Regions from separate parts of the Bacillus sp. NPDC093026 genome, predicted to be linked through region 2. Evidence: a T-box and tRNA genes for the amino acid it is inferred to sense, from the RefSeq annotation. Region 2 holds a T-box; the other holds one or more tRNA genes.
What was found. A T-box is a leader RNA that pairs with one kind of tRNA and senses whether it is charged. The one in region 2 lies ahead of glyQ (glycine--tRNA ligase subunit alpha), so its partner is inferred to be a tRNA-Gly.
Positions count from the first base shown of each region.

Region 1 (4,433 bases), on a different contig from region 2:
GGTAAAGGAAATGAAATCACAGGTGCGAAACGAAGAAAATATTTTGAACTTTCTCATTCTCCTCATTGTGATATTGTTCGTTCGCTATCAATTTGTCTTCAGGTTTGAAGGGGAAGCCTTTTTTGTCTTATGTGCGCTAGCTGGATTAACGGCATTTAATTCATTTGGTAACGATAAACGAATGTTAGGAATGTATAAAACGTTCGGTTTAAGATCGTGGGAAGTGTCCCTTTATAAATTTGTAGGGCTTCTGATGGTCGGGTTCATGCAAATCGCCGTGTTTATGCTCACGACAATCACGCTGCCGGAAAGTATCTGGACTGTAGTTATTGGTATTGCTGTCCTTTTCAATGCAACGGCTCTCTTCTATGTGGTGGGTATTTTACTTCCGCTTGATCGAAATAATCCATACACTGGTATTTTTTCATTTGGGGCGCTTATTTTGATCATGATTCCGATTGTTTTTATCGGTAACTATGTCATGGGAGAATCAAGTCAAATGCTTCAGTGGCTACTTGTTGCAGGATTTGAAATATTGCTCATCTTTGCCATATACAAAGGTTTTTCATGGAGGTATTCACATGATTCAACTTCTTAATAGTAAGCTAAAGATCGAGCGAGTCCCAGCTCTTGCGCCTTATGTGACATTACAAAAGAAGCATTTGACTGATACGCAATATGGAAGCACACTCCCGATTAATGAGAGTGCATATCATATGTTAAAGAAGGTTGACGGAAAGAGGACAGAAGCGAATATCACGGCAGAGCTTGCCGATTTGTTTCAAGTAGATGAGTCGGTGATTGCTCGTGATTTTTATCAGCTAATCACAGGGCTTAATCAGCACCATTTGCTTTCCATCCATTATCGCTCACCTTATCCAGTTGTCACGGCCTGCTGTCAATTTTTTAAGCAGTATCAAGTGAAGTTGAAGGAGCGGTTTGATTGCACTGGGCATTCATTCTTTCAAATATTGATGACTGCATTGCGAATGGTTACACGTAAAATTATCTTTTTCTGGCTGCTGTTCATGGTAATGGCAGGAATCGCTTTTTTATTCGTTCCGGATGCATCTATTGTAGCCATTGCGATCTATTTTTCAATTATTTATCTTGGATTAATTACTGGGACTGCTTTGCATGAGGCCGCACATGGGTATGCGCATCGGAAGTTCGCTGGACGTGATGGTCCTCAAGGTTTCTTTGCCAGCGATATGATGTCAGTCAAGTTTGTAAGGCCCGTATTAAATCCATATCATAAAAAACAGGTATGGATTACATTGCTTGGACCGCTCGTTCCTGGCTTGATTGGTGCAGTTGGAATCATTGTGACCGTTTTATTTTTAGAAGAAAATCCAATATCGACAGGGTTTTTCATTTTTTCCATTACGTATTTTATTCAGCTACTATACCTTCTTCCGTTTATGGGAGATGGTAAATCGATTTTAAAGCAGCTATTACTTGGTGGAATGGGAGGACAAAGATCATGAACCTACAAGCAATAAAACAAGGTGCCATTGTTGGCGGTTTTTTAGGTTTCTTAGGATTTCCGATGTTAACAATTGGTGTACTATTTTATCATCTGTTCCAATCAAAAACGAATAACGAACTTTTACTTAATAGTCTTGCCTTTGAAATGGAGGGGAAATCTGCATTTACGTTTCAAATCAAACCGAATTTCTTCATCTTAATGATTGTTATCTTTCTTGTTGTTTTTTTAGCCGTGACAATAATTTCGACCATCCGTCAGAAAAAAAGATGAGGGGAAATTCCTTCATCTTTTTTGTACAATATCCCAAAAATTGGAATATTGATAGACATATTGAAAGAGAGAAAAAGGCGATCAATATGACTTTCTGTCTTTCTGCTATCAAAAGGTCGAGACAACACCAACAGAAACCAAAAAAGAGTCAGAAACCACAAAAGGTGAATGCGTCTTCAAAGAAAAATATGGAAGTGACAACAAGAGAAAAGAATCTTTTCAATGCAGTAGCTGAATATATTGAGTTGATGTGAAAGGGTTAACGAAAGAGAACAAAGAAATGTTCATTATTATAGAGCAATATAAACACAGCAAACTGCTTTCTCATGAGACATCAGAATTTTCTGCTAGTTTAAAGGCAAGATGAAACCAATGAAAAGGCAAACATCCTCATTTTACTAGAACGTGAACATGATGATCTTAAAATTCATAGAAGTATAGGGTTGGACGACGATACCTTTTCAATGACAAAGGGCAGTTTTGTTGAATTGCCTTTTAATTTAACGTCTGTTTCAGATACAGATGTGAATGGGCAGGATTTTCAAACAAAGCATTAAAGGATATTAGCCATGCTTTGTTCAAGTAGATTAATAAGCTATCGTAATATAAAAGGAGGATATGAATTTTTTGACGAAAAATTTTCATATTCTCTTGACGAATAATTAAGAAAGTTGTAACATAATAAAAGTCAATGTGGTGACGTTGTTTGACATAGATTGATGCGGGTGTAGTTTAGTGGTAAAACCTCAGCCTTCCAAGCTGATGTCGTGAGTTCGATTCTCATCACCCGCTCCAATACATCATTTTGTTTATAACGCAGTATTTCGTTTCATAGATAAACGAAGTGTTGCGTTTTTTATTATGTTAACATAATGTAAAAAAGCACCATGGATGATTTACAGTGCTTTTTCAAAAATATGATATGTGCTTTCACCGCCATGTATTTGTGTGAACATCTTTGTTAAAGATTGAAGAAGTGCATCACTCTTTTCCCAGGAAATAGAGGGTGGAAAAAGGATGATTTGAAGGATATTCTTTGTTTCTGTGGATATTTGTGCTGATCCAGATTGAGAAAATAAGCCTTTCTGTCCTGCTTTATCTATCCATTCAACATGACTAGAATCACTTCTTTTGAGCAAAAGCGGCTCTTTTAGACGGTCAGCATCCAGTGTGAGAATTGGTAAAAAATATTTTAACGAGAAAAATGTCGACAAGTCCTGTACGGAGTTGATAGAGTCAATAAATGTTTCTTTTTGAATATCAGACAGAATTGGAAGAAAGGGAACATTTTTTATAAGGTCAATCCATTCTTTAATGGCTGGTACTTCTTCTAGTGCTTTTCCTTCATATTCGAAAAATAGAGATTCTTGAAAGAGCCGTAATCGACCTTTTAACATTTGAGGTGATTTACCAATTTCAATATTTGAATATTCAATCTGCCCAACATGGATAGACGGGCTTTGTTGATGAGATATTTCCATATATATCTTCACAGTGACTCACTCCAATCGGTCATGATACATTCGTATTATACTGAAAACAACAGAAGAAACAAAGAAAGGAGGTTTGCAAGGTGATTCATGTTGGAGAATTAAAAGAAGAGTTAATTCAATATGCAAAAGAAATTGGTGTAGATAAAATTCGATTTGCAAGTGCTGATACATTTGATTCATTAAAGGACCGACTCATCTTACATGAATCATTAGGGTATTTGTCGGGCTTTGAAGAACCCGATATCGAAAAAAGAACAAACCCTTCTTTGCTCCTTCCAAAAGCAAAATCAATTGTTGCGATAGCGCTCGCTTATCCTTCTAAGATGAAGAATGCGCCTCGAAGTACAAAAGATGCTAGAAGAGGCATCTTTTGCCGGGCATCATGGGGAACAGATTACCATGTAGTGCTGAAAAAGAAGCTCGATATGCTTGAGGAATTTTTGCGCAACAAGCACGAAGATATACGAACGAAATCAATGGTCGATACAGGTGAGCTGTCTGATCGCGCTGTAGCAGAGCGAGCGGGCATTGGCTTTAGTGCGAAGAACTGTATGATTATCACGCCAGAGTTTGGGTCTTATGTGTACTTGGCTGAAATGATTACAAATGTTCCATTTGAACCAGATGAGAAAATTGAAGAACAGTGCGGGACGTGTAATAAATGTGTAGATTCATGTCCAACAGGGGCTCTTGTGAATCCGGGACAGCTCAATTCTCAAAGGTGTATTTCATTTTTAACGCAAACAAAAGGATTTTTACCTGACGAGTTTCGTTCAAAAATTGGAAATCGCTTGTATGGGTGTGATACGTGTCAGACGGTTTGTCCAATCAATAAAGGAAAAGACTTTCATCTTCATCCAGAAATGGAGCCGGACCCTGAGATTGCAAAGCCGCTTTTAAAGCCGCTGCTTTCGATAAGCAATCGTGAATTCAAAGAAAAATATGGTTATATATCTGGATCATGGCGGGGGAAAAAGCCTATTCAGCGGAATGCGATTCTGGCGCTTGCTCATTTTAAAGACACGTCCGCCTTACCAGATTTAGTTGAATTGATGCACAAAGATCCAAGACCAGTTATAAGAGGAACTGCTGCTTGGGCGATTGGCAAAATTGGCGATCAAAAGCAGCTTCCTGAACTGGAGAAAGCTCTTGATCGTGAAAATGACGAAGAAGTAAAACAA
Region 1 covers NZ_JBIVPN010000001.1:924,753-929,185, reverse strand. The annotation lists gene ACIQCE_RS04725 (hypothetical protein) at 1-598, shown strand, start outside; gene ACIQCE_RS04720 (PqqD family protein) at 582-1,487, shown strand; gene ACIQCE_RS04715 (hypothetical protein) at 1,484-1,759, shown strand; tRNA gene ACIQCE_RS04710 (tRNA-Gly) at 2,481-2,554, shown strand; gene ACIQCE_RS04705 (hypothetical protein) at 2,656-3,252, opposite strand; gene queG (tRNA epoxyqueuosine(34) reductase QueG) at 3,336-4,433, shown strand, end outside.
Region 1: it has a tRNA-Gly gene. The T-box ahead of glyQ (glycine--tRNA ligase subunit alpha) is inferred to sense a tRNA for this amino acid. The anticodon was not compared.

Region 2 (4,433 bases):
AGAAATACTTGCTGCTCTTTCAACGCGCGCGATTGTTTCGTCGTCTGCACCCACATGTGCCGCAAGGCGAGTAGCAATATCTGTTACTCGCTTCAGCTTGTCACCAATGGTTCCAAGCTTCTCGTGAAATACAACCTTATCCAGCTTTTGAATATTTTCTTCAATGACAAGTTTTTCGTCTTCTTTATAGAAGAACGCCGCATCTGATAGACGTGCACGAAGTACTTTCTCATTTCCTCTTGCGACATTTTCTAATGCCTCACTGTTTCCGTTTCTTACTGTAATAAAGTGCGGCAGTAATTGACCTTGCTCATTTTTTACAGGGAAATAGCGCTGGTGCTCTTTCATTGTCGTTACCAATACTTCTTCTGGCAATGCAAGAAACTCTTCCTCAAAGGAACCGAATAACACCGTTGGGTATTCCACAAGGTCATTTACTTCTTCTAAAAGCTCAGGGTCAACTGGGATCACCCAGCCCTTTTCTTTTGAAAGAACTTGAAGCTGCTCTGTAATTAATTGTTTTCTTTTCTCCGAATCTGCAATGACAAATTGGTCTCGTAATGTTTGTTCATAAGAAGCAGGTGAATCAATAACAGCAGTCGTACCAAGGAAGCGATGTCCTCTTGTCTCCCTGCCGCTTTTCACACCTGCAATTTCAACAGGAATGACCTCTTGTCCAAATAAGCAAACAATCCACTTAATCGGACGGATATAGCGTAAATCTTCACTTCCCCATCTCATGTTCTTCGGAAAGCTTAAAGAAGCGGCGATATCACCCAAGGCTGGAAGAAGTGTTTTTACTTGCTGGCCTTCTTGGAACTTTTGCACATGGACGTAATCAACACCTTTGATCTCTTTAAAATAGAGATCATCAGTTGACGCTCCTTGACCGCGTGCAAAACCTTCCGCAGCTTTTGTCCAGTTGCCTTCAGCGTCTTGAGCAATCTTTTTAGCTGGTCCTTTTGCTTCTTCTTTCATGTCTTCTTGTTTTTCTGCTACGCCTTTGACTAACACAGCAAGGCGTCTCGGTGAATTGAATAACACAATATCCTGAAAAGAAATATTTTGCGTCACAAACCAAGCTTTTACTTTCTCTCCGAGCTGCTTTGTGCTCTCTGGAATGAAACGAGCAGGCATCTCTTCTAAGCCAATTTCGAGTAATACATCTTGTTTATTCATGAGAAGCCGCCTCCTCTTTTAACATAGGGAATCCAAGTTTTTCTCTTTCTTCGTAATACGTTTTGGCTACTTTTCTTGCTAACTGGCGCACTCTACCAATATACCCTGTTCGTTCTGTTACAGAGATGGCCCCCTTTGCATCAAGCAGGTTAAATGTATGTGAGCATTTTAAAACATAATCGTATGCTGGGTGGACAAGACCTTTGTCCATTTGGCTATGTGCTTCTTTTTCATACGTTGTAAATAAATCAAACAACATCTCTGTATTAGATGTTTCAAATGTATAAACAGAATGCTCGTATTCAGCCATTAAGAATAAGTCTCTGACAGTAAAGCCGTCTGTCCATTCCAAATCAAAGACATTTTCTTTGTCTTGAATATAAGAAGCAAGGCGTTCAATACCGTAAGTGATTTCTACAGAAACAGGCTTGCACTCTAAACCGCCCACTTGCTGGAAATATGTAAATTGCGTAATTTCCATTCCATCAAGCCATACTTCCCAGCCAAGTCCTGCACATCCAAGAGATGGATTTTCCCAGTTGTCTTCAACAAATCGAATATCATGTTTCAGTGGTTCAATACCAAGCGCCTTTAATGATTCAAGATACAGCTCTTGAATGTTATCTGGTGACGGCTTAATAATCACTTGAAATTGGTGATGCTGATACAACCTGTTTGGGTTCTCTCCATATCTGCCATCAGCAGGGCGTCTTGAAGGCTCCACATAAGCAACCTTCCACGGCTCTGGTCCGATGCTTCGAAGGAACGTGTATGGACTCATCGTACCTGCACCTTTTTCTGTGTCATAGGCCTGCATTAATACGCAGCCTTCATTTGACCAATGCTTTTGCAAAGTCAGAATCATGTCTTGAATATTCAATGATCGCACCTCCATCTTTTTCGCAACCACCGCTATGTATGGTGAATGCGTACTAGAACCTCAGTTTGAACATAAAAACTCCCGTCTCTATGCTCGCAAGGCTCCTTGCAAACATAGGGACGAGAGTTTTTCCCGCGGTTCCACCCTATTTGCTGGAATCGTAGCATCCAGCCGCTTTGTTTTACGTTGCTCAAGAATGCCTTTCGTTACGCCTCCATCCTTAGCTTGCACCGTCCTAAGGTCGCTTTTATGGATTATACGTAAGTACTTCTTTCTGTCAATGCAACATATTGATCTTAGATGATCTTACAAAAAGTCATGGGAGATGTCAACTTTTGTTTTCGTCACCCATTAGCTTTTTCATATTTTCCATCTGGTTCATGAACTTTTTCGATTTTAAATAAAGACCGGAATACTCATCATAATAATGGTCAAGAACTTGACGAATTTCCTGCTTGGTTTGTGGTTTGACATCAACATGACCAAGCCTTGATAAATCAAAATAATGAAACAAACGGAGAAGTCTTGCAGTTGCTGGGGACAGGGGCAGTTTGTAAGGATCTTTGGCAAAGCAGTTTTGACAAATAAATCCGTTTTCTCTAATCGAAAAATGGAACTGCCCTTCTTTATTACCGCAGTGCACGCACTGATCCAGTTCAGGTTTCATCCCCATCACTGACAACATTTTGACTTCTACTATAAATAAAATAATATCAGCATCTGTGCCTTCATTGAGATGGCGCAAAGATTGGAGAAGTAGCTCAAACAAATAAGGGTAAGGCTGTTTTTCTTCTGTTCCTTTATCAAGTAACTCCGCCATATATGCGGCATAAGCGGTTAGAAATAAATCTTCCCGAATGGCTCGCATGCTTTCAATCATTTCACCTTGCTGGAGCGTTCCAAGTCCTGTTGATGATTGGATAAGGAAGGTTCCGTATAAAAACGGCTGGCTTATGGCGGACAGGCGGCTGTTTGTTTTTTTAGCGCCTCTTGCCATTACGCCAATTTTCCCATGTTCTCTTGTAAGCAGCGTGACAATTTTGTTTGTTTCGCCATAATCTGTTGTTCTAAGGACAATTCCTTCACTTTTAATGAGCATTTGTCTACACTCCGAGCATTGGAGGGGATCAAGACTTATAAAATTGGAAAATCAAGACGTGCCATTTCTTCTTCAAGTACATCGGGTCTTTCCAGGTTCTCCTTTTCTAACTCTTTGAAAAGAAGGTACGTGTCAACGCTTCCTGTTTGTGAAAATACGTTCCATGTAAAATTCAACATAAAAACCCCACCTTTCTTTATTAGAAGCAGCAACGCTACATCCAACATATTTAATTTTATCTTGACCAGGCTACCTCCATTTCATGATAAACAATTTTTACTAATCGAGACGCAACATGTCAGTTTTTGTAATAGATGCTGCGTTTTCTTAATATTCGTCTTCTCTAAATCCGAAATCACGCAAGTGAGTAGATTTATTGCGCCAGTCTTTTTGAACTTTTACCCAAAGCTCCAAATAAACTTTTGATCCTAGAAGTGCTTCAATATCTCTTCGTGCTTTTTGTCCCACTTCTTTTAATAAACTGCCTCGTTTACCAATAACGATTCCTTTTTGCGAATCTCGTTCAACGACAATGGTAGCCGCAATATGAATTATTCCATGATCATCTGGCTTGATGGATTCTATTGCAACAGCAATACTGTGAGGAATTTCTTCTCTTGTTAAATGTAGTACCTTCTCACGAATCAATTCCGAAATAATAAACCGCTCTGGGTGATCTGTTACTTGATCTGCCGGATAAAATTGTGGGCCCTCTGGAAGATAACCTTCAATCTGCTGAAGAAGTGTATCAATGTTGTTGCCTTCAAGAGCTGAAATCGGCACAATTTCTTTAAAAGGATAACGCGTGCGGTATTCATCAATTAAAAGAAACAGCTCATCTGGGTGAATTTGATCAATCTTATTGACGACAAGGAACACCGGTGTTGATGTTTGCTTTAGTCGTTCAATGATGAATTCATCACCTTTACCATAGCCTTCCTGTGCATTGATCATAAACAAGATCAGGTCGACTTCCTTCAGTGTATTTTGAGCCACCTTCATCATAAAATCCCCAAGCTTATGCTTCGGTTTATGAATCCCTGGTGTGTCGATAAAAATCGTCTGTGACGTGTTTGTTGTGAGTACGCCTTGAATTTTATTTCGTGTTGTTTGGGGCTTATCACTCATGATGGCAATTTTTTGCCCAATCACTCGATTAAGAAAGGTCGATTTCCCCACATTTGGTCTTCCAATAATTGATACAAATCCTGATTTGAAGCTTTCCTTAGTCATTTAAATCCTCCGGTGAAAATGCGCCTGGCAATAGTTCGTTTA
Region 2 covers NZ_JBIVPN010000003.1:40,301-44,733, reverse strand. The annotation lists gene glyS (glycine--tRNA ligase subunit beta) at 1-1,179, opposite strand, end outside; gene glyQ (glycine--tRNA ligase subunit alpha) at 1,172-2,059, opposite strand; T-box leader at 2,172-2,349, opposite strand; gene recO (DNA repair protein RecO) at 2,388-3,158, opposite strand; gene ACIQCE_RS09155 (YqzL family protein) at 3,194-3,337, opposite strand; gene era (GTPase Era) at 3,486-4,391, opposite strand; gene ACIQCE_RS09145 (cytidine deaminase) at 4,384-4,433, opposite strand, start outside.